One region of the Pseudomonas serboccidentalis genome, then DNA from elsewhere that is predicted to be linked to it. Evidence: predicted binding sites of a transcription regulator. Region 1 holds the regulator's gene; each other region holds the start of a gene.
The links. Region 1 encodes sigma-54, which starts transcription at its own class of promoters, with help from an activator protein. Its sites were predicted from a motif close to ANTGGCATNNANNTTGCTNT; they were not measured.

Region 1 (6,011 bases):
AGCCTGTCGATCGACAGCGGCCAGATCGTCGGCCTGCTCGGCCCGAACGGTGCCGGCAAGACCACCTGCTTCTACATGATCGTCGGCCTGGTGCAGGCCGATCAGGGCCGCGTGCTGATCGATGATCTGGACGTCAGCCACCAGCCGATGCACGGCCGCGCCAAGGCCGGTATCGGCTATCTGCCGCAAGAAGCGTCGATCTTCCGCAAACTGTCGGTGGCCGACAACATCATGGCCATCCTCGAGACCCGCACGGAACTCGACAAGGCCGGTCGCCGCAAAGAGCTGGAAAGCCTGCTGCAGGAATTCCACATCAGCCACATCCGCGACAACCTGGGCATGAGCCTGTCCGGTGGTGAACGCCGCCGCGTGGAAATCGCCCGCGCCCTGGCTACCGCACCGAAGTTCATCCTGCTCGACGAACCGTTCGCCGGTGTCGACCCGATCTCCGTCGGCGACATCAAGCAGATCATCCACCACCTCAAGGCCAAGGGCATCGGCGTACTAATCACCGACCACAACGTCCGCGAGACCCTGGATATCTGCGAAACCGCGTACATCGTCAACGACGGTCAACTGATCGCCGAAGGCGACGCCGAGACCATCCTGGCCAACGACCTGGTCAAGGAAGTGTACCTGGGCCACGAGTTCCGCCTCTAAAGCGCGAGCGCATTCGGCCAGCCGTCCGGGCGCTGTAACGTTGAAGCTGATTTTTTATACGCTTTTATTGTTACAGCGCTCTGGGCAGATACGACGCTTCAAAGATGTTCACCGCGCTTCGATGCGATGCGTCAACAAAGTTTTATACGCTTTTATTGTTACAGCGCTCTAGGCAAACACGACAGTTTCAGGCATATAATTTGCTTAAGTTTGGCGCTCCGGCGCCCTGTAGTGGATGGCGCATGCGCGCCGGCGAATAAGGTGTTTAGCCCCTGCCATGAAACCATCGCTAGTCTTGAGAATGGGCCAGCAGCTGACGATGACACCGCAGCTGCAACAGGCCATCCGCCTGCTCCAATTGTCCACCCTGGACCTGCAACAGGAAATCCAGGAGGCCCTGGAATCCAACCCGATGCTCGAACGCCAGGAAGAAGGCGACGACTTCGACAACTCCGATCCTTTGGCCGACAACGCCGAACAAAAAACCAACACCGAGATTCAGGAACCCTCCTATCAGGAAACCGCCCCGACGGTGGACAACCTGGAGGACGGCGAATGGAACGAGCGCATCCCTAACGAATTGCCCGTCGATACCGCCTGGGAAGACGTTTACCAGACCAGCGCGAGCAGCCTGCCCAGCAGCGATGACGACGAGTGGGATTTCACCACCCGCACCTCTGCCGGGGAAAGCCTGCAAAGCCATCTGTTGTGGCAATTGAACCTGGCGCCGATGTCCGACACCGATCGCCTGATCGCCGTGACCCTGATCGACTGCATCAACAATCAGGGCTACCTCGACGAAACCCTCGAAGAAATTCTCGACGCCTTTGATCCGGAGCTCGATATCGAGCTGGACGAGATCGAAGCCGTCCTTCACCGCATCCAGCAGTTCGAACCGGCCGGTATCGGCGCGCGCAACCTCGGTGAGTGCCTGCTGCTGCAATTGCGTCAGCTGCCGGCCAAGACCCCGTGGCTGAACGAAGCCAAGCGTCTGGTCAGCGATTACATCGATCTGCTTGGCAGCCGCGACTACAGCCAACTGATGCGGCGCATGAAGCTCAAGGAAGATGAACTGCGCCAGGTCATCGAACTGGTGCAGAGCCTCAATCCGCGCCCGGGTTCGCAGATCGAATCGAGCGAAGCCGAGTACGTGGTGCCCGACGTCATCGTGCGCAAGGACAACGAACGCTGGCTGGTCGAGCTGAACCAGGAATCGGTGCCCCGCCTGCGGGTCAACGCCCAGTACGCCGGGTTCGTGCGTCGTGCCGACACCAGCGCCGACAACACCTTCATGCGCAATCAGTTGCAGGAGGCGCGCTGGTTCATCAAGAGCCTGCAAAGCCGCAATGAAACCCTGATGAAAGTCGCCACACAGATCGTCGAGCACCAACGCGGCTTCCTGGAGTACGGTGACGAAGCGATGAAACCGTTGGTCCTGCACGACATCGCCGAAGCGGTCGGCATGCATGAATCGACGATTTCCCGGGTCACGACCCAGAAATTCATGCATACCCCACGCGGTATTTATGAACTGAAATACTTTTTCTCCAGCCACGTCAGCACCTCCGAAGGCGGCGAATGCTCGTCCACGGCGATCCGCGCGATCATCAAAAAACTGGTTGCAGCGGAAAATCAGAAAAAGCCGTTGAGTGACAGCAAGATCGCTGGTTTACTGGAGGCACAAGGCATTCAGGTGGCTCGCCGCACCGTCGCCAAGTACCGCGAATCCCTCGGGATCGCGCCTTCGAGCGAACGCAAGCGGTTGATGTAAGCCACGTTACAGCGTTCCAGTGGCAGGCTATCCGGCCTGCCGCTTTATGCACTGGCAACGAAGGAGAAGCTGTATGCAAGTCAACATCAGTGGACACCAACTGGAAGTGACCGAACCTCTGCGCACCTACATCAACGAGAAACTCGAACGATTGGAGCGCCATTTCGACAAGATCACCAACGTGCAAGTCACGATGTGCGTCGAAAAGCTGAAGCAGAAAATCGAAGCCACCTTGCATATTCCCGGCAGCGAAGTGGTCGCCAACGCAGAAGATACCGACATGTATGCTGCGATCGACTCATTGACCGACAAGCTGGATCGCCAACTCAAAAAGCATAAGGAAAAGACCCAGAGCCTCCTCCAGGGCGCAACCGGTCGTTAACACCCCCAACCCATGATCCGACTTGAAAGTATCCTGACCCCCGGCCGTTCCCTGGTGAACGTGCCGGGCGGCAGTAAAAAGAAAGCCCTCGAACAGATTGCCAACCTCATCCATAAAGAAGTGCCGGATCTGGCCATGCAGGATGTCTTCGATGCGCTGATCGCCCGTGAGAAACTCGGCTCCACCGGTTTCGGCAACGGCATCGCCATTCCCCACTGTCGCCTCAAAGGCTGCGAAGCGCCTATCAGCGCGTTGATGCACCTTGATGCCCCCATCGATTTCGATGCCATCGACGGCGCACCGGTTGACCTGCTGTTTGTCCTGCTGGTCCCGGAAGCGGCTACCGATGCCCACCTCGAATTACTGCGCCAGATCGCCAGCATGCTCGATCGCAAGGACGTGCGCGAAAAACTGCGCAGCGCACCGAGCAACGAAGCCTTGTATCAGGTCGTCCTGAGCGAGCAAAACGGTCACTAATCATGCGTTTGATCATCGTCAGCGGCCGCTCTGGGTCGGGTAAAAGCACCGCATTGAATGTCCTTGAGGACAACGGTTACTACTGCATTGACAATCTGCCGGCCGGCCTGCTGCCGGAACTGGCCGAACGCGCCCTGATTCACACCGAGCTGGCCCAGCCGCTGGTGGCCGTCTCGATCGATGCCCGCAACCTGCCAAGTCACCTGTCGCGCTTCCCCGAGCTGCTGGAAGAAGTCCGTAGCCGCCACATCCAGTGCGATGTGGTCTATCTGGATGCCGATGAGGAAACCCTGCTCAAGCGCTTCTCGGAAACCCGTCGGCGCCATCCTTTGAGCACCGCCAATCGCTCGCTGGCCGAAGCCATTCAGGACGAGACAGCCCTGCTCGGCCCGATCGCCGACCTGGCCGACCTCAAGGTCAACACCACCAATCTGAACCTGTACCAGTTGCGCGACACCATCAAGCTGCGCCTGCTGAACCAGCCAGAGCCAGGCACTGCCTTTCTGGTCGAGTCGTTCGGCTTCAAGCGTGGCATGCCGGTGGATGCGGACCTGGTGTTCGACGTACGCTGCCTGCCCAACCCGTACTGGAAGCCGGAACTTCGCGCGCAATCAGGTCTCGATGCACCGGTCGCCGAGTATCTGGCGGCGCAACCGGAAGTCGAAGAGATGTATCAGGATATCTTCGGCTATCTGAATAAATGGCTGCCGCGCTTCGCCGCGAGCAACCGCGCCTATGTCACCATTGCCATTGGCTGCACCGGCGGGCATCACCGCTCCGTTTACCTGACCGAACGCCTGGGTCAGGCCCTGCAGAAAACCCTGAAGAACGTCCAGGTTCGCCACCGCGACCTCACTTAAAGGATTCACACCGCGATGCCTGCTCTGGAAATCGAAATCATCAATAAACTGGGTCTGCATGCCCGGGCGTCGGCCAAGTTCGTTGGCGTGGCGGGCCAGTATCCGGATTGCACGATCAGAGTGGGTCGCACGCCGGAGACCACGGTCGATGGCAAAAGCATCATGGCGATGATGATGCTCGCCGCCGGCAAGGGCACGAAGATCTATCTGAGTACCGAAGGCCATCAAGAACAGGAAGCGCTGAACGCGCTGGTGGCGTTGATCAACAACTATTTTGATGAAGGCGGTTGACAGGTCAACATCAAAAGATCGCAGCCTTCGGCAGCTCCTACATTGGAATGCGTTCCCTGTAGGAGCTGCCGAAGGTTCGGCCCGCGTTCGGACGATCTTTTGATCTGCTTCAACCCAATGCTGTATCCATCACCATCATCAGACAGAACCCGATCAGCAAGCCAAGACTGGCCAGCTTGTCATGACCATTACGTCGCGACTCGGGGATCACCTCATGTGTCACCACCAGCAGCATAGCCCCCGCCGCCAGCGCCAGTCCCAACGGCAATAACAACTCTGCCAGACTGACCAGCCACGCACACAGCAGCGCGAACACCGGTTCCACCAGACCTGACGCCGCACCGATCAAGAATGCCTTGACCCGCGACATCCCCGCCCCGGCCAGCACCAGTGCAATCACCAGCCCCTCCGGCACGTCCTGCAAGGCAATGCCCATCGCCAGACTGTCCGCGTCGGGCATGCCGCCGCCGGCCGACACGCCGACCGCCATGCCTTCGGGAATGTTGTGGGCAATGATCGCGAAGACGAACAGCCAGATCCGTGGCGCAATAACCGGGTGCTCAAGAGTGCCAACGAGCATTTCCGGTGAGGCGCCGGACAGCCGCAGATCCACCAGGTACAAGCCGAACGCACCGAGCATGATGCCGAAACAGATCAGACTGCTGGCGGCCCAGGGAGTCAGGCCCAGACTTTCGGCGGCAGCGATGCCGGGCACGATCAGCGAGAACGCCGTCGCGGCCAGCATCACCCCGGCACCGAACCCCAGCAGGGTATCGCTGAGCATTTGCGGCATGCGCCGAATCACCAGCACCGGCACCGCCCCGAGCGCCGTACCGAGGGCGCAGATCGCGCCACCTTGCAAGGCCCGCGACAGCTTCGGCGGCAGGTCCAGCCATTCCAGTCCGTGCGCGACCAACAGGGTCATGCCCGCCAGCAGCAACAGCGATCCCACCGCGTAACGAAACATACGCCCACCGCCGATCGCCAGTGTTTCAGTGCCCATAGTCAGCCTTGGATTGTTTTTATAGATGACTTAAACCAGTGCGGCCTGATAGCGCGCGGCGACTTCAGGCCAGTTGATCACGTTGTAGAACGCGCTGATGTATTCCGGGCGACGGTTCTGATAACGCAGGTAGTAGGCGTGCTCCCAGACGTCCAGACCGAGAATCGGCGTATTGCCGTTCATCAGCGGGCTGTCCTGGTTGCCGCTGCTCTCCACCACCAACTGCTTGCCGGGTGTCACGCTCAGCCAGGCCCAACCGCTGCCGAAACGGGTCAGCGCGGCTTTGGTGAACGCTTCCTTGAAACTGTCGAGCCCGCCCAGTTGTTCATCAATCGCCTCGGCCAGCACACCGCCTGGCTTGCCGCCGCCGTTGGGCACCATGACTTCCCAGAACAGCGAATGGTTGGCGTGTCCGCCGCCTTGGTTGATCACTGCCGCGCGGAGTTTTTCCGGCAGTTGCTGAACGCTGGCGACCAATTTCTCGACCGGCCACTCGGCAAACTCGGTGCCTTCGACTGCCGCGTTGAGGTTATTGATGTAGGTCTGGTGGTGCTTGGTGTAATGGAT
Region 2 (6,011 bases), 2.1 Mb from region 1:
CAATCAGGCGCTTTTCTAAAAGAGCGCCCGCGTGGCACGAAGGTGTGCCGTTCCATCCCCGCTGCTCGGGTTAAAAGAGCTTAGATGCAAGGACAGGTAAAAAAGTTGATGAAACAAAAAGTCTTAAAGCGACCCTTCGTCGCTTATTAACCGAGCGTAAACGTGGGTCATTCTCACTAAAGGATTAACCCCATCATCCCGCGCGGGGCTGATCATACCGGGGTTTGCTGAAAAAACGCTCATGAAACCCGTCGTTACTTATGGCTGTAGCACTATTTTCGTTACGTCCTTATGACAAAACGATCATTCCCTCGGTGTGACTCATTGGTTAGAACTGACCACAGGTTGACGTCGCAACGGCGTCAACACCTTGGCTCGCCACGCCGGCAGCGAGCCGCCCCACGGCAGAGTTTTTCTGCCAGACCTCGGTTGAGGTCAACGCGACACAAACAGTCAACAAGTGAGGGAAACACCCTATGAGAAGACTTAAGCGTGATCCGTTGGAAAGAGCATTTTTGCGCGGATATCAATATGGCGTTGGTGGCAAATCCCGCGAGCTTTGCCCATTTACTCTACCGTCGGTACGTCAAGCCTGGATCAACGGCTGGCGAGAAGGACGCGGCGACAACTGGGACGGTATGACCGGCACTGCGGGGATCCACAGACTCAACGAACTTCACGCCGTCGGCTGACACAGGGCACTTATTGCGACACGACAATCTGAATTTTTAGCGACTTACCATGCACGTCCTTCCCGGACGGCGGGCTGCGGCCCAGGGGCTCCTTCGAGGAGCCCTTTTTTATGCCTGAATGACACACATCTCATGTAGGAGCTGCCGGAGGCTGCGATCTTTTGCTTTTGATATTAAAAAACAACATCAAAAGATCGCAGCCTCCGGCAGCTCCTACATTGACCGGGTCAGCCTGGGTTATTTGCGCAGGGCGGCGATCGCGTCTACCGACTCACGAATCAGCGCCGGGCCTTTATAGATGAAGCCCGAATAGATCTGCACCAGGCTCGCACCGGCGAGAATCTTCTCCGCCGCATGCTTGCCTTCGGTAATACCGCCAGCCGCAATGATCGGCAACCGTCCGGCCAATTCACCGGCCAGCACTTTCACGGTGTGGGTGCTCTTCTCCCGCACCGGGGCACCCGACAAACCACCCGCCTCGTCACCATGCTCCATGCCTTCGACGCCGACGCGGCTCAGGGTGGTGTTGGTGGCGATCACTGCATCCATCCCGGTTTCGATCAACGCCTGCGCGACCTGCGCGGTTTCTTCGTCGGTCATGTCCGGGGCGATCTTGATCGCCAGCGGCACGTGTTTGCCGTGACGCAAGGCCAGTTCGGCGCGGCGCGTGGCCAGGTCCGCCAGCAACTGCTTGAGCGAGTCACCGAACTGCAGGCTGCGCAGGCCCGGGGTGTTCGGCGAGCTGACGTTGACAGTGATGTAACTGGCGTGGGCATACACCTTGTCCAGGCAGATCAGGTAGTCGTCGACAGCGCGCTCGACCGGGGTGTCGAAGTTCTTGCCGATGTTGATCCCCAGCACGCCTTTGTATTTGGCTGCGGCGACCCGCGCCAGCAGGTTATCGACACCGAGGTTGTTGAAGCCCATGCGGTTGATGATCGCCTCGGCTTCCGGCAGGCGGAAGATCCGTGGTTTCGGATTGCCCGGCTGCGGACGCGGAGTCACGGTGCCGATTTCGACAAAACCGAACCCCAGTTGCGAGAAGCCATCGATGGCCGCGCCGTTCTTGTCCAGACCGGCCGCCAGACCCACCGGGTTCGGGAAATCCAGGCCCATGACCGTCACCGGCACGTTCGCCGGCTTCTTGCACAGCAAGCCGTTGAGGCCCAAACGCCCACCCGCGCCGATCAGATCCAGCGACAGATCATGGGAGGTTTCCGGGGAAAGTTTGAACAACAGCTGACGGGCCAGGGTGTACATGGGCGGCGATGACTCGGGCGGCGAAAAGAGGCGGCGATTATAGCCGGGCAACGCTCCCTGGCGCGAGGCGTACAGGCAAATCAGCCCGACTGGCATATGCCTTGCACCTTGCGGGTTATCAGCCCACAGGCCAATGGCGGCGTGCGGGCACGGACAATGGCGTCGTCCTCGGGTTTTGCTTGGGCAAAGCCGGGGACGACGTTTTTTTTGAAGGTGGCTTTATATGAGTGATTCGCCCGTCGGGCCGCTGGCCTGGGTCAACGGCAGTGACGCCCCGGAAAAAAGCGTGATCAACCTCGGCTTCATGGCCCTGAGCGATTGCGCCTCGGTGGTCGTGGCCGCAACGCAGGGCTTTGCCCAACCTTACGGCCTGACGATCAACCTCAAGCGTCAGGCCTCATGGGCCACGTTGCGCGACAAACTGGTCAGTGGCGAACTGGATGTCGCCCACAGCCTGTACGGGCTGATTTACGCGGTGCATCTGGGCATCGGCGGCGTCGCCCCGTGCGACATGGCGGTGCTGATGGGGCTGAACCAGAACGGCCAGAGCCTCAACCTGTCCCGCGGCTTGCAGCAACTGGGCGTGACCAGTCCTGAGGCGCTGGATCGGCACGCGCACCAAACCCGCGCAAAACTGACCTTCGCCCAGACCTTCCCCACCGGCACCCATGCAATGTGGCTTTATTACTGGCTGGCGAGTCAGGGCATTCATCCGTTGCAGGATGTCGACAGTGTGGTGGTGCCGCCGCCGCAAATGGTCGCGCACCTGCAAGCCGGGCGCATCGATGGGTTCTGCGTCGGTGAGCCGTGGGCTGCCAGCGCCGTGCAGCAGGATCTGGGGTTCACCCTCGCCACCAGCCAGACCATCTGGCCCGATCACCCGGAAAAAGTCCTCGGCTGCACCCGCGCGTTCGTCGAGCAATACCCCAACACCGCCCGGGCGCTGGTGATGGCGATCCTGGAGGCCAGCCGCTTCATTGAGCAAAGCCCGGAAAACCGCCGCAGCACCGCGCAACTGCTGAGCGCCCCGGAATATCTCGACGCCCCGCTGTCCTGCATCGAGCCGCGGTTTCTCGGTGACTACGCCGACGGCCTCGGCAATCGCTGGCAGGACCCGCACGCCTTGCGCTTTCATGGCAACGGCGAGGTCAATCTGCCGTATCTGTCCGACGGCATGTGGTTCATGACCCAGTTCCGCCGCTGGGGCTTGCTGCGTGAAGACCCCGACTACCTCGGCGTCGCCCGCCAGGTTCAACAGCTGGAGATTTACCGCGAAGCCGCCACCGCCGTGGGCGTCGCCGCCTGGGGCAAGGAAATGCGCAGCAGTCAGTTGCTCGACGGCAAAGTCTGGGACGGCAGCGATCCGGCCGGTTACGCCCGCAGTTTCAAGCTGCACGCCCTGAGCGACGCCGCTGCCCTTCTCGCCCGCCGCTGACAGGAGACCGACACCATGTTGCGCATTCTGCTGATCAACGACACCGCGAAAAAAGTCGGGCGCCTGAAAGCCGCGCTGACCGAGGCCGGTTTCGAGGTCATCGATGAGTCCGGCCTGACCATCGACCTGCCGGCACGCGTCGAAACGGTGCGCCCGGACGTGATCCTGATCGATACCGAGTCACCGAGCCGTGATGTGATGGAGCAAGTGGTGCTGGTCAGCCGCGACCAGCCCCGGCCAATCGTGATGTTCACCGACGAACATGACCCCGGGGTGATGCGTCAGGCGATCAAGTCCGGGGTCAGCGCCTACATCGTCGAAGGCATTCACGCCCAGCGCTTGCAGCCGATTCTGGATGTGGCGATGGCCCGCTTCGAAAGCGATCAGGCCCTGCGCGCGCAACTGCACGCCCGCGACCAGCAACTGGCCGAGCGCAAGCGCATCGAACTGGCCAAAGGGCTGCTGATGAAGATGAAGGACTGCAACGAGGAAGAGGCCTACACCCTGATGCGCCGCCAGGCCATGAGCCGCCAGCAGAAACTGATTCAGGTGGCGGAGCAGATCATTGCCATGAGTGAGTTGCTCGGCTGATTAAAGATCAAAAGATCGCAGCCTTCGGCAGCTCCTACACGGACATGCGTATTCCTGTAGGAGCTGTCGAGTGCAACGAGGCTGCGATCTTTTGATCCTTGGCACAAATCTGGCTAGGCATTCAGTACAGGTAACCAACGGCGGTTGCCCCACCCACGACAAAGACGTCGCTCACCCGTTCGCCCCTCATGGCGAAACAGGTAGCGGCGTTTTTTGCGTTTTGGCCCCACAGCCCGGGGCCGGTGGTGCGGCCGTGGCGGCGCTCCACCTGCTGTGACTCCTATAGAGACTCTTTTCAGCTGAGGTGCGCGATGAATTCAAGCTTCTGGAAATCCGGCCATACCCCGACCCTGTTCGCAGCCTTTCTGTATTTCGACCTGAGTTTCATGGTCTGGTACCTGCTCGGCCCGCTGGCGGTGCAGATCGCCGCCGACCTGCACCTGACCACGCAACAACGCGGCCTGGTCGTGGCAACGCCGATTCTGGCCGGAGCGGTGTTGCGCTTTGTGATGGGCATGCTGGCTGATCGCCTGTCACCGAAAACCGCCGGACTGATCGGCCAGGTGATCGTGATCTGCGCACTGTTCGGCGCCTGGAAACTCGGCATCCACAGTTATGAACAGGCGCTGGTGCTCGGGTTGTTCCTCGGCATGGCCGGCGCCTCGTTCGCCGTCGCGCTGCCGCTGGCCTCGCAATGGTATCCGCCGCAACATCAGGGCAAGGCCATGGGCATCGCCGGCGCCGGTAACTCCGGCACCGTGTTTGCCGCGTTGATCGCTCCGGTGCTGGCCGCGTCATTCGGCTGGAGCAACGTATTCGGCTTCGCGCTGATTCCATTGCTGCTGACCCTGGTGCTGTTCGCCTGGCTGGCAAAAAACGCCCCGCAGCGGCCGAAAGCCAAAGCCATGGCCGACTATTTCAAGGCACTCGGTGACCGCGACAGTTGGTGGTTCATGTTTTTCTACAGCGTCACCTTCGGCGGCTTCATCGGCCTGGCCAGCGCCCTGCCCGGCTATTTCAATGACCAATACGGCCTGAGCCCGGTCACCGCCGGTTACTACACCGCCGCCTGCGTGTTCGGCGGCAGCCTGATGCGCCCGCTGGGTGGCGCACTGGCGGATCGCTTCGGCGGCATCCGCACCTTGCTGGCGATGTACACCGTGGCGGCGATCTGCATTGCGGCTGTCGGTTTCAACCTGCCAAGTTCCTACGCGGCGCTGGCGCTTTTTGTCTGCACCATGCTCGGTCTTGGCGCTGGCAACGGTGCGGTGTTCCAGTTGGTGCCGCAACGTTTTCGCCTTGAGATCGGGGTGATGACCGGGCTGATCGGCATGGCCGGCGGCATCGGCGGCTTTGCCCTGGCCGCCGGTATGGGCGCGATCAAGCAAAGCACCGGCAGCTATCAACTGGCGTTGTGGTTGTTCGCCAGCCTTGGCGTATTGGCGTGGTTCGGCCTGCACGGCGTCAAACGTCGCTGGAGAACCACTTGGGGTTCGGCAGCCGTGACCGCGGCACGGGTCTGAAACGCCGATGGCTTTGCAACTGAGTTTCGCCGAAGCCAGCGCCACCGGCCCTCGCGAGGAGAATCAGGACGCCCTGCGCCTGGTCACACCGGCTCCGGCACTGGCGGCGAGCAAGGGTTATCTGTTCGCCATTGCCGACGGTGTCAGCCAATGTGCCGATGGCGGGCTCGCTGCGCGTTCGACCTTGCAGGCTTTGGCCCTCGACTACTACGCCACGCCGGAAACCTGGAGCGCGGCCCAGGCCCTGGATCGCCTGCTGCTCGCCCAGAACCGCTGGTTGCAGGCCAACGGTGGTGGGCAACCGCTGCTCACCACGGTCAGTGCCTTGGTCATGCGCGGTCGGCGCTTTACCCTGGCTCATGTAGGCGATTGCCGGGTTTATCGCTGGCACGCCGACAGTCTGCAGCGGGTCAGCAAAGATCACGTCTGGGATCAACCGGGTATGCAGCACGTGCTTAAACGCGCGCTGGGGCTGGATCAGCATCTGGTGCTGGATTTCCTCGACGGTGA
Region 3 (6,011 bases), 2.8 Mb from region 1:
CGCGCCGCCAGGGCAATGGCCTCGAACCAGTCATGGTCGAAGGCGTGATCCGGGTCTTTGCCCACCGCGTAGGTGAGTTTGGTCAGGACGGCGTCGCGGAATGCGGCCACCTCTGCTTCGCGAACTAGTGGTTCTTGAGTCATCGATAGGACCTCGAGCGAGCGGGGAATTGTCTGAGCCTAGACGGTCTGACCGACGGTAGAGGCGCAGGTTCTGCAGTTTTTCCGAAGACGGTGAGATAGCCCGGCATTACCTTGGCGAGTGGGCTATTGAATGCAGGGGCCGTGCCGTACTGACGGCCAATTGAGTGGCATTTGGAAAAATCTGGCGAAAGGTTGTTCAAAAATCCACCAGTCCCGGTATGATCGCGCGCCCTGATGCACACGCCTGGTAATTCCCGATGATGAAGCCCAACCTGATTGCCGCCGCCGAGATCGACCGTCTCGATACGTGGGCCAAATATTCGGCCCCGATGTGCGGCTCTTGTGTCTCCAGCTGCTGCACCCTGCCGGTCGAGGTCAAGATCAAGGACCTGGTGCGCATCGGCGTGGTCGACGAGTTCGAGCTGGGCGACCCGCCGAAGAACATCGCCAAGCGCCTGCAAAAGGAAGGGCTGGTCGAGCGCTTCAACCAGAAGTCGGGGATCTTCACCCTGCAGCGCATGAGCAACAACGATTGCTACTACCTGGATCGTAAGAGCCGCCTGTGCACCATTTATGACAAGCGCCCGGACACCTGCCGTAACCACCCGAAGATCGGGCCGCGTCCGGGATACTGCGCGTACAAGCCGAAAGAAGTCGAGCGCGTGCAGAATTCCCGGTCGATCGAGAAGTTCTGAAGATCAAAAGATCGCAGCCTTCGGCAGCTCCTACAGGGGAATGCGTATCCCTGTAGGAGCTGCCGAAGGCTGCGATCTTTTTTTGCCTTGAATCGCAGACAAACAAAAACGCCCCCGGTCTCGCGACCGGGGGCGTTTTTTTCAGCCTGGGCTAAATCTTATGCCTTGGCTTTCTTGGCAGCGCGGGTACGCTCGCTTTCGTCCAGGATCTTCTTGCGAAGACGGATGGACTTAGGAGTGACTTCGCACAGCTCGTCTTCCTGGATGTATTCCAGAGCCTGTTCCAGGGTGAAGCGAACAGGTGGTACCAGAGCGATGGTTTCGTCTTTACCCGAAGCACGCATGTTGTCGAGCTTCTTGCCTTTGGTTGGGTTCACACCCAGGTCGTTGTCGCGGCTGTTCTGACCAACGATCTGACCGTTGTAGATCTCCTGGCCGTGTTCTACGAACAGCTTGCCACGAGCCTGCAGGGTTTCCAGCGAGTAGGTCAGTGCCTTGCCGGTTTCAACCGAAACCAGAACGCCGTTCTGACGGCCGGACATGTGGCCCGACTTCACTGGAGCGTAACGGTCGAAGATCGAGGTCAGGATGCCAGCACCGTTGGTCAGGGTCAGGAACTGGTTACGGAAACCGATCAGACCGCGAGCAGGGATGTTGTATTCCAGACGAACACGGCCCTTGCCATCCGGCACCATGTTGCTCAGGTCGCCCTTACGCAGACCCATCTCTTCCATGACCTTGCCCTGCGATTCTTCAGGGATGTCGATGGTTACGTTTTCGAACGGTTCCTGCTTCACGCCGTCAACTTCACGGATGATCACTTCAGGACGGCCCAGGGCCAGCTCGAAGCCTTCGCGACGCATGGTTTCGATCAGTACCGAGAGGTGCAGCTCACCACGGCCGGAAACCTTGAACTTGTCAGCCGAGTCGCCTTCTTCAACGCGCAGTGCAACGTTGTACAGCAGCTCTTTGTCCAGACGATCCTTGATGTTACGGGAGGTCACGAACTTGCCTTCTTTACCGCAGAATGGCGAGTCGTTTACCTGGAAGGTCATGGAAACGGTTGGCTCGTCAACGGTCAGCGGCTTCATCGCCTCGACGGTGTTGATATCGCACAGAGTGTCGGAGATGAACAGCTCGTCGAAGCCGCTGATGCAGACGATGTCGCCGGCCGCTGCTTCTTCAACGTCAACGCGGTGCAGACCGTGGTGACCCATCAGCTTCAGGATACGACCGTTGCGGCGCTTGCCGTCGGCGCTGATAGCGACAACCGGGGTGTTCGGCTTGACGCGACCACGAGCGATACGGCCAACACCGATAACACCCAGGAAGCTGTTGTAGTCCAGAGCGGAAATCTGCATCTGGAACGGACCGTCACGGTCAACGGCCGGAGGCGGAACGTGGTCAACAACTGCCTGGTACAGAGCAGTCATGTCTTCGCCCATGGCGGTGTGGTCCAGACCGGCGATGCCGTTCAGGGCCGAAGCGTAAACAACCTGGAAGTCCAGTTGTTCTTCGGTCGCACCGAGGTTGTCGAACAGGTCGAAGATCTGATCCAGAACCCAGTCCGGACGCGCGCCTGGACGGTCAACCTTGTTGATGACCACGATTGGACGCAGGCCGGCTTCGAACGCCTTCTTGGTCACGAAACGGGTTTGCGGCATAGGGCCGTCTTGAGCGTCAACCAGCAGCAGAACGGAGTCAACCATCGACATTACGCGTTCTACTTCGCCGCCGAAGTCGGCGTGGCCCGGGGTGTCCACGATGTTGATGTGGTAGCCGTTCCAGTTGATGGCGGTGTTTTTCGCCAGAATGGTAATACCGCGCTCTTTTTCCTGGTCGTTGGAGTCCATCACGCGCTCGTCGTTGAGCTCGTTGCGCTCCAGGGTGCCGGATTGACGCAGGAGTTTGTCTACCAGGGTGGTCTTACCATGGTCAACGTGGGCAATGATGGCGATGTTACGTAGATTTTCGATCACTTGTGTATCTCGATCAGAGGATTCGGTTTGCTGACAAGTCTTGGCAGCGATTAACAGTAGTGTCCGGCATGGCCGTTACAGCTTGACGGCGGTGTCGGGGGGCCGGTGACGCAGGCCACAGGCAAACAGCCCCGGGCACTTAGCTCGGTCGATAAACGCGCACATTGGCATGCCCCTCACTGAGCAAATGGTGAGCATGCAGGCGACTCATCACGCCTTTGTCGCAATACAGCAGGTACTGGCGAGTCGGATCCAGCTCCTTGAAACGAGCGTTCACTGCGTAGAACGGCATCGTCTGTACTTCTATGCCGGTGAGTTCCAGCGGGTCATCCTCGGCCGCATCCGGGTGACGGATGTCGATGACGATCTGACCGGCCAGCGCTTCGCCGACTTCTTCGATCTGCAAGTCCTGGCCCAATTCGTCGATCACCCGATCGATTGGCACCAGTTTGGCGTTTTCGAGCGCACGCTCGAGGACCGCCATGTCGAATTCTTTCTCTTCGTGCTCGACGCGGTAGCGTTTGGCGGCGGTCTTCGGATTGACCGAAATGACCCCGCAATATTCCGGCATGTGCCGGGCAAAATCGGCGGTGCCGATCTCGTTGGCCGTGTCGATGATGTCCTGCTTGTGCGCAACGATCAGTGGGCGCAGGACCAGCTTGTCGGTCACGCAGTCGATCACCGACAGGTTCGGCAAGGTCTGGCTCGACACCTGGGAGATCGCTTCGCCGGTCACCAGTGCATCGATGTGCAGGCGGTCGGCAATGGCGGAGGACGCGCGCAACATCATACGCTTCAATACGACGCCCATATGACTGTTATCGACTTTGCCGAGAATTTCGCCCAACACTTCTTCGAACGGAACACTGACAAATAGCACGCGTTGCGAGCTGCCGTACTTCTTCCAGATGAAGTGCGCGACTTCCATCACGCCCAATTCGTGGGCACGACCGCCCAGATTGAAGAAGCAGAAATGCGCCATCAGGCCGCGGCGCATGATCTGGTAAGCGGCAACCGTCGAGTCAAAGCCACCGGACATCAATACCAGCGTCTGCTCCAGGGCGCCGAGCGGGTAGCCGCCGATGCCGTTGTGCTGGCTGTGGATGACAAACAACCGTTGGTCGCGAACTTCGATGCGAACTTCGATTTCCGGTGCTTTGAGGTCGATTCCGGCCGCGCCGCACTCACGACGCAGCTTGCTGCCGACATACTTCTCGACGTCCATCGAACTGAACGGGTGCTTGCCTGCACGCTTGCAGCGCACCGAGAAAATCTTCCCGGCCAGCACATCGCCGTAGTGCTGTTTGCACTTCTCGGTGATGTCGTCGAAGTCGCCCAGCGGGTACTCGTCGATCTGCAGAAAATGCGCAACGCCCGGCGTGCAGACCAGGCGCTCACCCATCTCTTTCAAGGCTTTGGGGTCGGTAACGCGGGTTTCCAGCTCGAGATTGTCCCACACACCGTTCACCACCACGGCCGGGTCCAGATCGCGGAGCACGGCGCGGATGTTCTTGGCCAGCTGGCGGATGAAACGCATCCGGACAGGGCGGCTCTTGATGGTGATCTCGGGGAAGACTTTTACGATTAGTTTCATGAAAACAGCGCGCGCAGGGCCAGCCGAAAAAGGGGGGCGCGGATTATAGCGGAAATTGCTCAAGGTTTAACCAGTTAATATGCAGAAGGTTTTTCATGCACCAAAACGGGTCACTTTCAAATTTGCACGCTACATTAAGGGGCGAGATTTTCCCCTTTATTGCGCTTCGCACCGCGGGAAGCGTGAATTTGGGGCAAAAAACCCATGGTGGGGCACTGGCATGCAATTTGCTCCCTTGTGAGGCAGGTTGCCTTGGCAGAGTATCTGCGCCGGCATCACCCATATTAAGGGCATCCACTACCAAGCCCTAAGCCACCCGGAGGACACTATGTCGAAGTCGGTTCAACTCATCAAAGATCATGACGTCAAGTGGATTGATCTGCGCTTCACGGACACCAAAGGCACTCAGCACCACGTGACCATGCCGGCTCGCGATGCGCTGGAAGACGACTTCTTCGAAGTCGGCAAGATGTTCGACGGTTCCTCCATCGCTGGCTGGAAAGGCATCGAAGCCTCCGACATGATCCTGCTGCCGGACGACGATACTGCCGTTCTCGATCCGTTCACCGAAGATCCAACCCTGATCCTGGTGTGCGACATCATCGAACCTTCGACCATGCAAGGTTACGATCGCGACCCGCGCGCCATCGCTCACCGCGCCGAGGAATACCTGAAGACCACCGGTATCGGTGACACCGTCTTCGCCGGTCCAGAGCCAGAGTTCTTCATCTTCGACGAAGTGAAGTTCAAGTCGGACATCTCCGGCTCGATGTTCAAGATCTACTCCGAACAGGGTTCGTGGATGTCCGACCAGGACATCGAAGGCGGCAACAAAGGCCACCGTCCTGGTATCAAAGGCGGCTACTTCCCGGTTCCGCCGTTCGACCACGACCACGAAATCCGTACTGCCATGTGCAACGCACTGGAAGAAATGGGCCAGACCGTTGAAGTTCACCACCACGAAGTGGCGACTGCCGGTCAGAACGAAATTGGTGTCAAGTTCAACACCCTGGTGAAGAAAGCTGACGAAGTTCAGACTCTGAAATACGTTGTACACAACGTTGCCGACGCTTACGGCCGCACCGCGACCTTCATGCCGAAGCCACTGTACGGCGACAACGGCTCGGGCATGCACGTCCACATGTCCATCGCCAAAGACGGCAAGAACACCTTCGCTGGCGAAGGCTATGCCGGCCTGTCCGAAACCGCCCTGTACTTCATCGGCGGTATCATCAAGCACGGTAAGGCCCTGAACGGCTTCACCAACCCGGCCACCAACTCCTACAAGCGTCTGGTGCCAGGTTTCGAAGCTCCGGTAATGCTGGCCTACTCGGCGCGCAACCGTTCCGCCTCGATCCGCATTCCTTACGTCAACAGCCCACGTGGCCGTCGTATCGAAGCGCGCTTCCCGGATCCGGCTGCCAACCCGTACCTGGCTTTCGCAGCACTGCTGATGGCCGGCCTGGACGGTATCCAGAACAAGATCCACCCAGGCGATGCCGCTGACAAAAACCTGTACGACCTGCCGCCTGAAGAGGCGAAAGAAATCCCACAAGTTTGCGGCAGCCTGAAAGAAGCCCTGGAAGAGCTGGACAAGGGC
Region 4 (6,011 bases), 2.4 Mb from region 1:
TGGCAAGTGCTGCTCAAAGACGTGCAGTTGCGCAACTATACGGTGCATCTGGCCGACCGTTCGGCGACGCCAGCGGTGGCCCTGGATGTCACGCCGCTGAACATTGATCTGCAGGATTTCGACAGCCTCAACGGTTCCCCCTTCAAGGTCAAACTCGACAGCGGCCTGGGCAAACAAGGCAAGATCAACGCCGACGGTGTGGTCAATCTCGCCCCGGTCACCGCCCAGCTCAACGTGAAAACCCAGGATATCGACCTGCGTGTCGCGCAGTCCTACATCAATCCGTTCATTCGCCTGGAACTGCGCAGCGGCATGCTCGGCAGTGACCTGAAGGTCAACCTCAAGAGCACCGCGCCACTGGCACTCGGCGTGACCGGGCGTGCGCAGATCGATCAACTGCACACCCTCGACACCCTGAAAACCCGCGACTTCCTCAAGTGGCAGCAAGTGGTGGTCGAAGGCATCAACTATCAACACGGTGACAGCCTGTCGATCGACAAGATCAACCTGTTCCAGCCGTACGCGCGGTTCATGATCAACGATGACCGCACCACCAATATCGACGACCTGCTGATTCCACAGCCCGCCGACGGTGGTGCGAAAACCGCAGCGGCCAAACCGGCCAGCCAGGACAAGCCACTGGGCATTCACATCGGCGCGATCGCGATCAACGACGGTTCGGCCAACTTCGCCGACTTCAGCCTGACCCCGAACTTCGCCACCGCGATCCAGCAGCTCAACGGCCAGATCGGCACCATCGACAGCCGTCAGGCGAAACCGGCCAGCGTCGACATCAAGGGCAAGGTCGATCGCTATGCACCGGTGACCATCAAAGGTGCGGTCAACCCGTTCGACCCGATGGCCAGCCTCGACATCGCCACCAGTTTCAAACGCGTCGAGCTGACCACCCTGACGCCGTACTCCGGCAAATTCGCCGGTTACCGCATCCGCAAGGGCCGTCTCAACCTCGACCTGCATTACCTGATCACCAAGGGCCAGTTGAAGGCCGAGAACAAAGTGGTGGTCGAGCAATTGCAACTCGGCGAGAAAGTCGACAGCCCGGATGCCGTGAGCCTGCCACTGAAACTGGCGATTGCCCTGCTCAAGGACGTCGACGGCAAGATTTCCATCGAACTGCCAGTCACCGGCGACCTGAACAATCCGCAGTTCAGCGTGATGCCGATTGTCTGGCAGACCCTGCGCAACCTGATCGTCAAGGCTGCCGCAGCGCCGTTCAAGATGATTGGCGGGCTGATCAGCGGTGGCAGCTCCGAGGACCTCGGTACCGTGGCCTTTGCACCGGGTTCCAGCGACCTGAGCAAGGACGCCGAGTCCGCTCTGGAGAAGCTGTCCAAAGCCCTGAAGGAGCGTCCGGCCCTGCGTCTGGAAATCGAAGGCACCGCCGCCCAAAGCAGCGACGGCCCGCTGATCGCCGAACAGCGCCTGGAACGCGAATATCAGTACAACTACTACAAGATGCTCCAGCGCCGTGGCGACAAGGTGCCGGCGCAAGCCTCGCTGCTGCAAGTGCCGGAAAACGAGAAAGGCCCGTTGCTCGAAGGCATCTACCGCACCCGCCTGAAAACCCAGCCACCGGCCGAGTGGAAGGATCTGGGCAAGGAAGAACGCACGGCGAAAATGCGTGAAGGCGTGATCAAGTTCTGGAGCTCCAGTGACGTGTTGCTGCGGCAGTTGGGTCAGGAACGCGCCAGCAGCATCAAGGATTATCTGGTCGACAAGGGCCAACTGGCCGATGACCGGGTGTACTTCATCGATGCCAATCTTGGCGAGGCCGAAAGCGATGGTCGGGTCGTGACGCAAATGCACCTGGACGCCGAGTAATGAAGCACAAGTGGCTGGTTGCGATGACGCTGATGCTCGCCGCCAGCCCTGCCCTGGCCTCAGACACCCTGCGCTGTGGCAGCCAACTGGTCAGTCTCGGCGACCGCGCCAGCGAAGTGCTGCAGAAGTGTGGCGAGCCGGTCAGCCGCGATGTCCTCGGCTACAAGCGCAGCGCCAACCGCCGCGAAGAGTTTCAGGTCGAAGAATGGACCTACGGCCCGAGCAACGGCATGTACCAGTACCTGCGCTTTGAAGGCAATCGCCTGCGGCAGATCAACAGCAAGCGCGGCAACTGAAAGATCAAAAGATCGCAGCCTGCGGCAGCTCCTACAGGGAAATGCATTCCAAATTGTAGGAGCTGCCGAAGGCTGCGATCTTTTGCTTCTAAAAATAGAACAGGCCCCGACACAAGTGCCGGGGCCTGTAATGGTCACATCCGTGTGACCGTTCGCATGAACTCTAAAGTTGCGGCAGACGTATTGCTCGGCCCGTCTGTCGCGCCTTCTCCCGGTCCAGGCGAGAAGTCATGCCTTACTCGGCTTTCAGGCCGTCAGCGGAAACCGCTTTGACGCCTTTGATTTTCTTGGTGATGTTCACAGCCGTGGTTTTCTGAGCTTCGGTGATGGCGACATCGGAAGACAGGGAAACCACACCTTTGTTGGTTTCGACTTTGATGTCGGTACCAGGAATGCCTTTTTCGGTTACCAGGTCGCTTTTGACTTTGGTAGTGATCCAGGTATCGGAAGTAGCTTCTTTAGCCTTGGTCATTTCACCGGCAGCCAAAGTCATTGGAGCCTGGGTAGTCTGAGTGGTTTGTGCAAATGCACCGGAAGCCATGGTCAGGGTCAGCGCGGTAGCAGCAGCGGCAGTGATAGCGAACTTCTTCATACGAGTAACTCCTGTTTTTCTGGAAAGTCTGCTGGTTGTCTTGTCAGCAGGGTTACTGGAGATGTTGCGAAGGCTGTGCCAACTTTTCGAAAGACAATAATCCCTTATAAATCAATGAGATATGAATCATGCAAATTTTCGAAATCATGCAATTTGCATGACCACTGAATAAACGACATGCAAGTTGCGGCTTTTCGGAAAGTTCCTAACACGCTGAAATTATTGAAGCTTTTTTCAACGTTCGAAAACAAAAATGCCCCGCATGGCGGGGCATCTCTGACCTTGTTGACTCAATCAGGCACCGGTGCCTGCGCAACCTTTAGGCGCGTAGTCCGGGTTTACGGTCGAAGCACAGCTCCAGACGCCCGAGGTGCTGCCAGTCGCAGCACCGGTACGGGTCAACGTGATGGTTTTACCCAGCACCGGACCCGGGGCATTCACCAGTGTGCAGGTTATAGTGCCCGCACCCGTCGAGGCGGTTCCCGATGCCGCCAGTGTGCAGTTGGAGGTGGTCGCTGTAGCGCTCCCGGCCACGAGTAGCAGCGTTGGGTCCGTGCCTTGATTGATCGTGTCTTCGAACGGCACCTTGAGCGCACTGATTTCTGCCAGACCTGCCGTCACCTTCGAACGCGCCTGGTACTTGGAGTATTGCGGCAAGGCGATGGTCGCCAGAATGCCAATGATCGCCACGACGATCAGCAGCTCGATCAGAGTAAAGCCCTGTTGTTTTTTCATAGACAAGCTCCATGCATGAGTCGGAATCTCATGATCTGAGAAGGGCTCAGCATAGCCCATGCCAACCGGGTGCCGGCCCCGAATACTCGGCATGAGCACGATGCGGCGGCCTTTCCTACAACAGACAACCGCACTATCTGACACTTTTTGTCACCTGCGCCCGACGTGTTTGGCGCTGTCACTTGACTAGGCTATAAGTCATGAACGGCAAGCGTGCGGAATCCTCATGAATGACATCGCTCTGAGCGGTCTGGCCAAGCAACTGGTACAGGCCGAACTGCTGACGGAAAAAAGCGCCCAACAGGCCTGGCAACAGGCGCAGCGCAATCGGCTGTCGCTGGTCAGCTACCTGGTGCAGAACAAACTGGTGAAGAGTTCACAGGTGGCCGAGATCGCTTCAGAGCATTTCGGCATGGCCTTCATGGACCTCAATTGCCTCGACAAGGAAACTCAGCCCAAGGGCCTGGTCAGTGAAAAACTGGTGCGTCAGCACCATGTCCTGCCCTTGTGGCGACGCGGCAACAAGCTGTTCGTGGGCATTTCCGACCCGAGCAATTACCAGGCGATCAACGACATCCAGTTCAGCACAGGATTGAATACCGAAGCCATCCTGGTGGAAGACGACAAGCTCACTGACGCCATCGAGAAATTTTTCGACACTCACACCAGCGGCCTCGAAGAGATGGCCGACGTCGACCTCGACGGCGTGGATGTCGAATCCGTCGATGACAGCCGACAGGACGCCATCGGCGGACTCGATGCCGATGACGCTCCGGTAGTCCGTTTCGTCCACAAGATGCTGCTGGACGCAATCAAGAGCGGCTCCTCCGACCTGCACTTCGAACCTTACGAAAAGAACTTCCGGGTGCGGGTACGCACCGACGGCATCCTGCGCGAGGTGGCCAAACCGCCGATCCAACTGGCCGGGCGGATCGCCGCACGCTTGAAAGTCATGGCCAGTCTCGACATCTCGGAACGGCGTAAACCCCAGGACGGGCGGATCAAAATGCGCCTGTCGAAGAACAAGTCGATCGACTTCCGGGTCAACACCCTGCCAACCCTGTGGGGCGAAAAAGTAGTGATCCGGATCCTCGACCCGTCCAGTGCGCAAATCGGCATCGATGCATTGGGTTACGAACCGGCGCAAAAAGACCTGTACATGGCCGCGCTCAAGCAGCCACAGGGGATGATTCTGGTGACCGGCCCTACCGGCTCGGGGAAAACCGTATCGCTGTACACCGGGCTCAATATCCTCAATACCGTCGACATCAACATTTCCACCGCCGAAGACCCGGTGGAAATCAACATGGAAGGCATCAACCAGGTCAACGTCAATCCCAAACAGGGGCTGGATTTTGCCCAGGCGCTGCGCTCGTTTCTGCGTCAGGACCCGGACGTGATCATGGTTGGCGAAATCCGCGACCTGGAAACCGCCGAAATCGCGATCAAGGCCGCGCAGACCGGTCACCTCGTGCTGTCCACGCTGCACACCAACAGCGCCGCCGAGACCCTGACCCGCCTGCACAACATGGGCATTCCGGGGTTCAACATCGCCACCTCGGTGAGCCTGATCATCGCCCAGCGCCTGGCGCGCAAATTGTGCAGTCACTGCAAGAAACCGATCGAGATCCCTCGCGAAACCCTGATCAAGGAAGGCTTCCCGCCGGAACAGATCGGCAGTTTCACGATCTATGAGCCGGTCGGCTGCGATCAATGCAACGGCGGCTACAAGGGACGCGTGGGGATTTATGAAGTGGTGAAAAACACTCCCGAGCTGCAACGGCTGATCATGGCCGAAGGCAACTCGCTGGAAATCGACAGTCAAATGCGTCGCGACGGTTTTGACGATCTGCGCACCTCGGGCCTGCGCAAGGCCATGCAAGGCATCACCAGCCTGGAAGAAATCAACCGGGTCACCAAGGACTGAACATGGCGGTCAAGGCAGCAAAAATCAGCATCTACGCCTGGGAAGGCACGGACCGCAAAGGCAGCAAGGTCACCGGCGAGCTGAGCGGGCAAAACCCCGCGCTGATCAAGGCGCAACTGCGCAAGCAGGGGATCAACCCCGGCAAGGTGCGCAAGAAATCCACCTCCCTGCTGAGTTTCGCCAAACGCATCAAGGCCCAGGACATCGCGCTGTTCACCCGGCAGATGGCGACCATGATGAAAGCCGGCGTGCCGCTGCTGCAGTCGTTCGACATCATTGGCGAAGGCTTCGACAACCCGGCGATGCGCAAACTGGTGGACGAGGTGAAGCAGGAAGTTGCCGCCGGTAACAGCTTCGCCACCGCCCTGCGCAAGAAGCCGCAGTATTTCGATGAACTGTATTGCAACCTGGTGGATGCCGGCGAGCAGTCCGGCGCCCTCGACACGCTGCTGGAGCGGGTCGCGACCTACAAGGAAAAAAGCGAAGCGCTCAAGGCCAAGATCAAGAAAGCCATGACCTACCCCACGGCGGTGGTGCTGGTCGCGATGGTGGTCACGGGGATTCTGCTGGTGAAAGTGGTGCCGCAGTTTCAAGCGGTGTTTTCCGGTTTCGGCGCTGA

Region 2: a site for sigma-54 is predicted at 2,041-2,060, ahead of NN484_RS10730 (CmpA/NrtA family ABC transporter substrate-binding protein). Genes of this name have one in related genera too.
Region 3: a site for sigma-54 is predicted at 4,626-4,645, ahead of glnA (glutamate--ammonia ligase). Genes of this name have one in related genera too.
Region 4: a site for sigma-54 is predicted at 3,512-3,531, ahead of NN484_RS12000 (pilin). Genes of this name have one in related genera too.

Annotation. Positions count from the first base shown of each region.
Region 1 covers NZ_CP101655.1:223,507-229,517, reverse strand. Annotated here, with positions in the region: gene lptB (LPS export ABC transporter ATP-binding protein) at 1-660, shown strand, start outside; gene NN484_RS00905 (RNA polymerase factor sigma-54) at 938-2,431, shown strand; gene hpf (ribosome hibernation-promoting factor, HPF/YfiA family) at 2,505-2,813, shown strand; gene ptsN (PTS IIA-like nitrogen regulatory protein PtsN) at 2,826-3,290, shown strand; gene rapZ (RNase adapter RapZ) at 3,293-4,150, shown strand; gene NN484_RS00885 (HPr family phosphocarrier protein) at 4,166-4,441, shown strand; gene NN484_RS00880 (ZIP family metal transporter) at 4,551-5,444, opposite strand; gene NN484_RS00875 (superoxide dismutase) at 5,475-6,011, opposite strand, start outside.
Region 2 covers NZ_CP101655.1:2,315,913-2,321,923, reverse strand. Annotated here, with positions in the region: gene rmf (ribosome modulation factor) at 477-692, shown strand; gene NN484_RS10735 (quinone-dependent dihydroorotate dehydrogenase) at 930-1,952, opposite strand; gene NN484_RS10730 (CmpA/NrtA family ABC transporter substrate-binding protein) at 2,176-3,387, shown strand; gene NN484_RS10725 (ANTAR domain-containing response regulator) at 3,403-3,978, shown strand; gene NN484_RS10720 (nitrate/nitrite transporter) at 4,290-5,501, shown strand; gene NN484_RS10715 (bifunctional protein-serine/threonine kinase/phosphatase) at 5,509-6,011, shown strand, end outside.
Region 3 covers NZ_CP101655.1:3,040,704-3,046,714, reverse strand. Annotated here, with positions in the region: gene NN484_RS14025 (glycogen/starch/alpha-glucan phosphorylase) at 1-143, opposite strand, end outside; gene NN484_RS14020 (YkgJ family cysteine cluster protein) at 401-838, shown strand; gene typA (translational GTPase TypA) at 997-2,817, opposite strand; gene thiI (tRNA uracil 4-sulfurtransferase ThiI) at 2,957-4,411, opposite strand; gene glnA (glutamate--ammonia ligase) at 4,740-6,011, shown strand, end outside.
Region 4 covers NZ_CP101655.1:2,639,668-2,645,678, forward strand. Annotated here, with positions in the region: gene NN484_RS11985 (DUF748 domain-containing protein) at 1-1,842, shown strand, start outside; gene NN484_RS11990 (DUF2845 domain-containing protein) at 1,842-2,138, shown strand; gene NN484_RS11995 (BON domain-containing protein) at 2,374-2,730, opposite strand; gene NN484_RS12000 (pilin) at 3,025-3,465, opposite strand; gene pilB (type IV-A pilus assembly ATPase PilB) at 3,692-5,392, shown strand; gene NN484_RS12010 (type II secretion system F family protein) at 5,395-6,011, shown strand, end outside.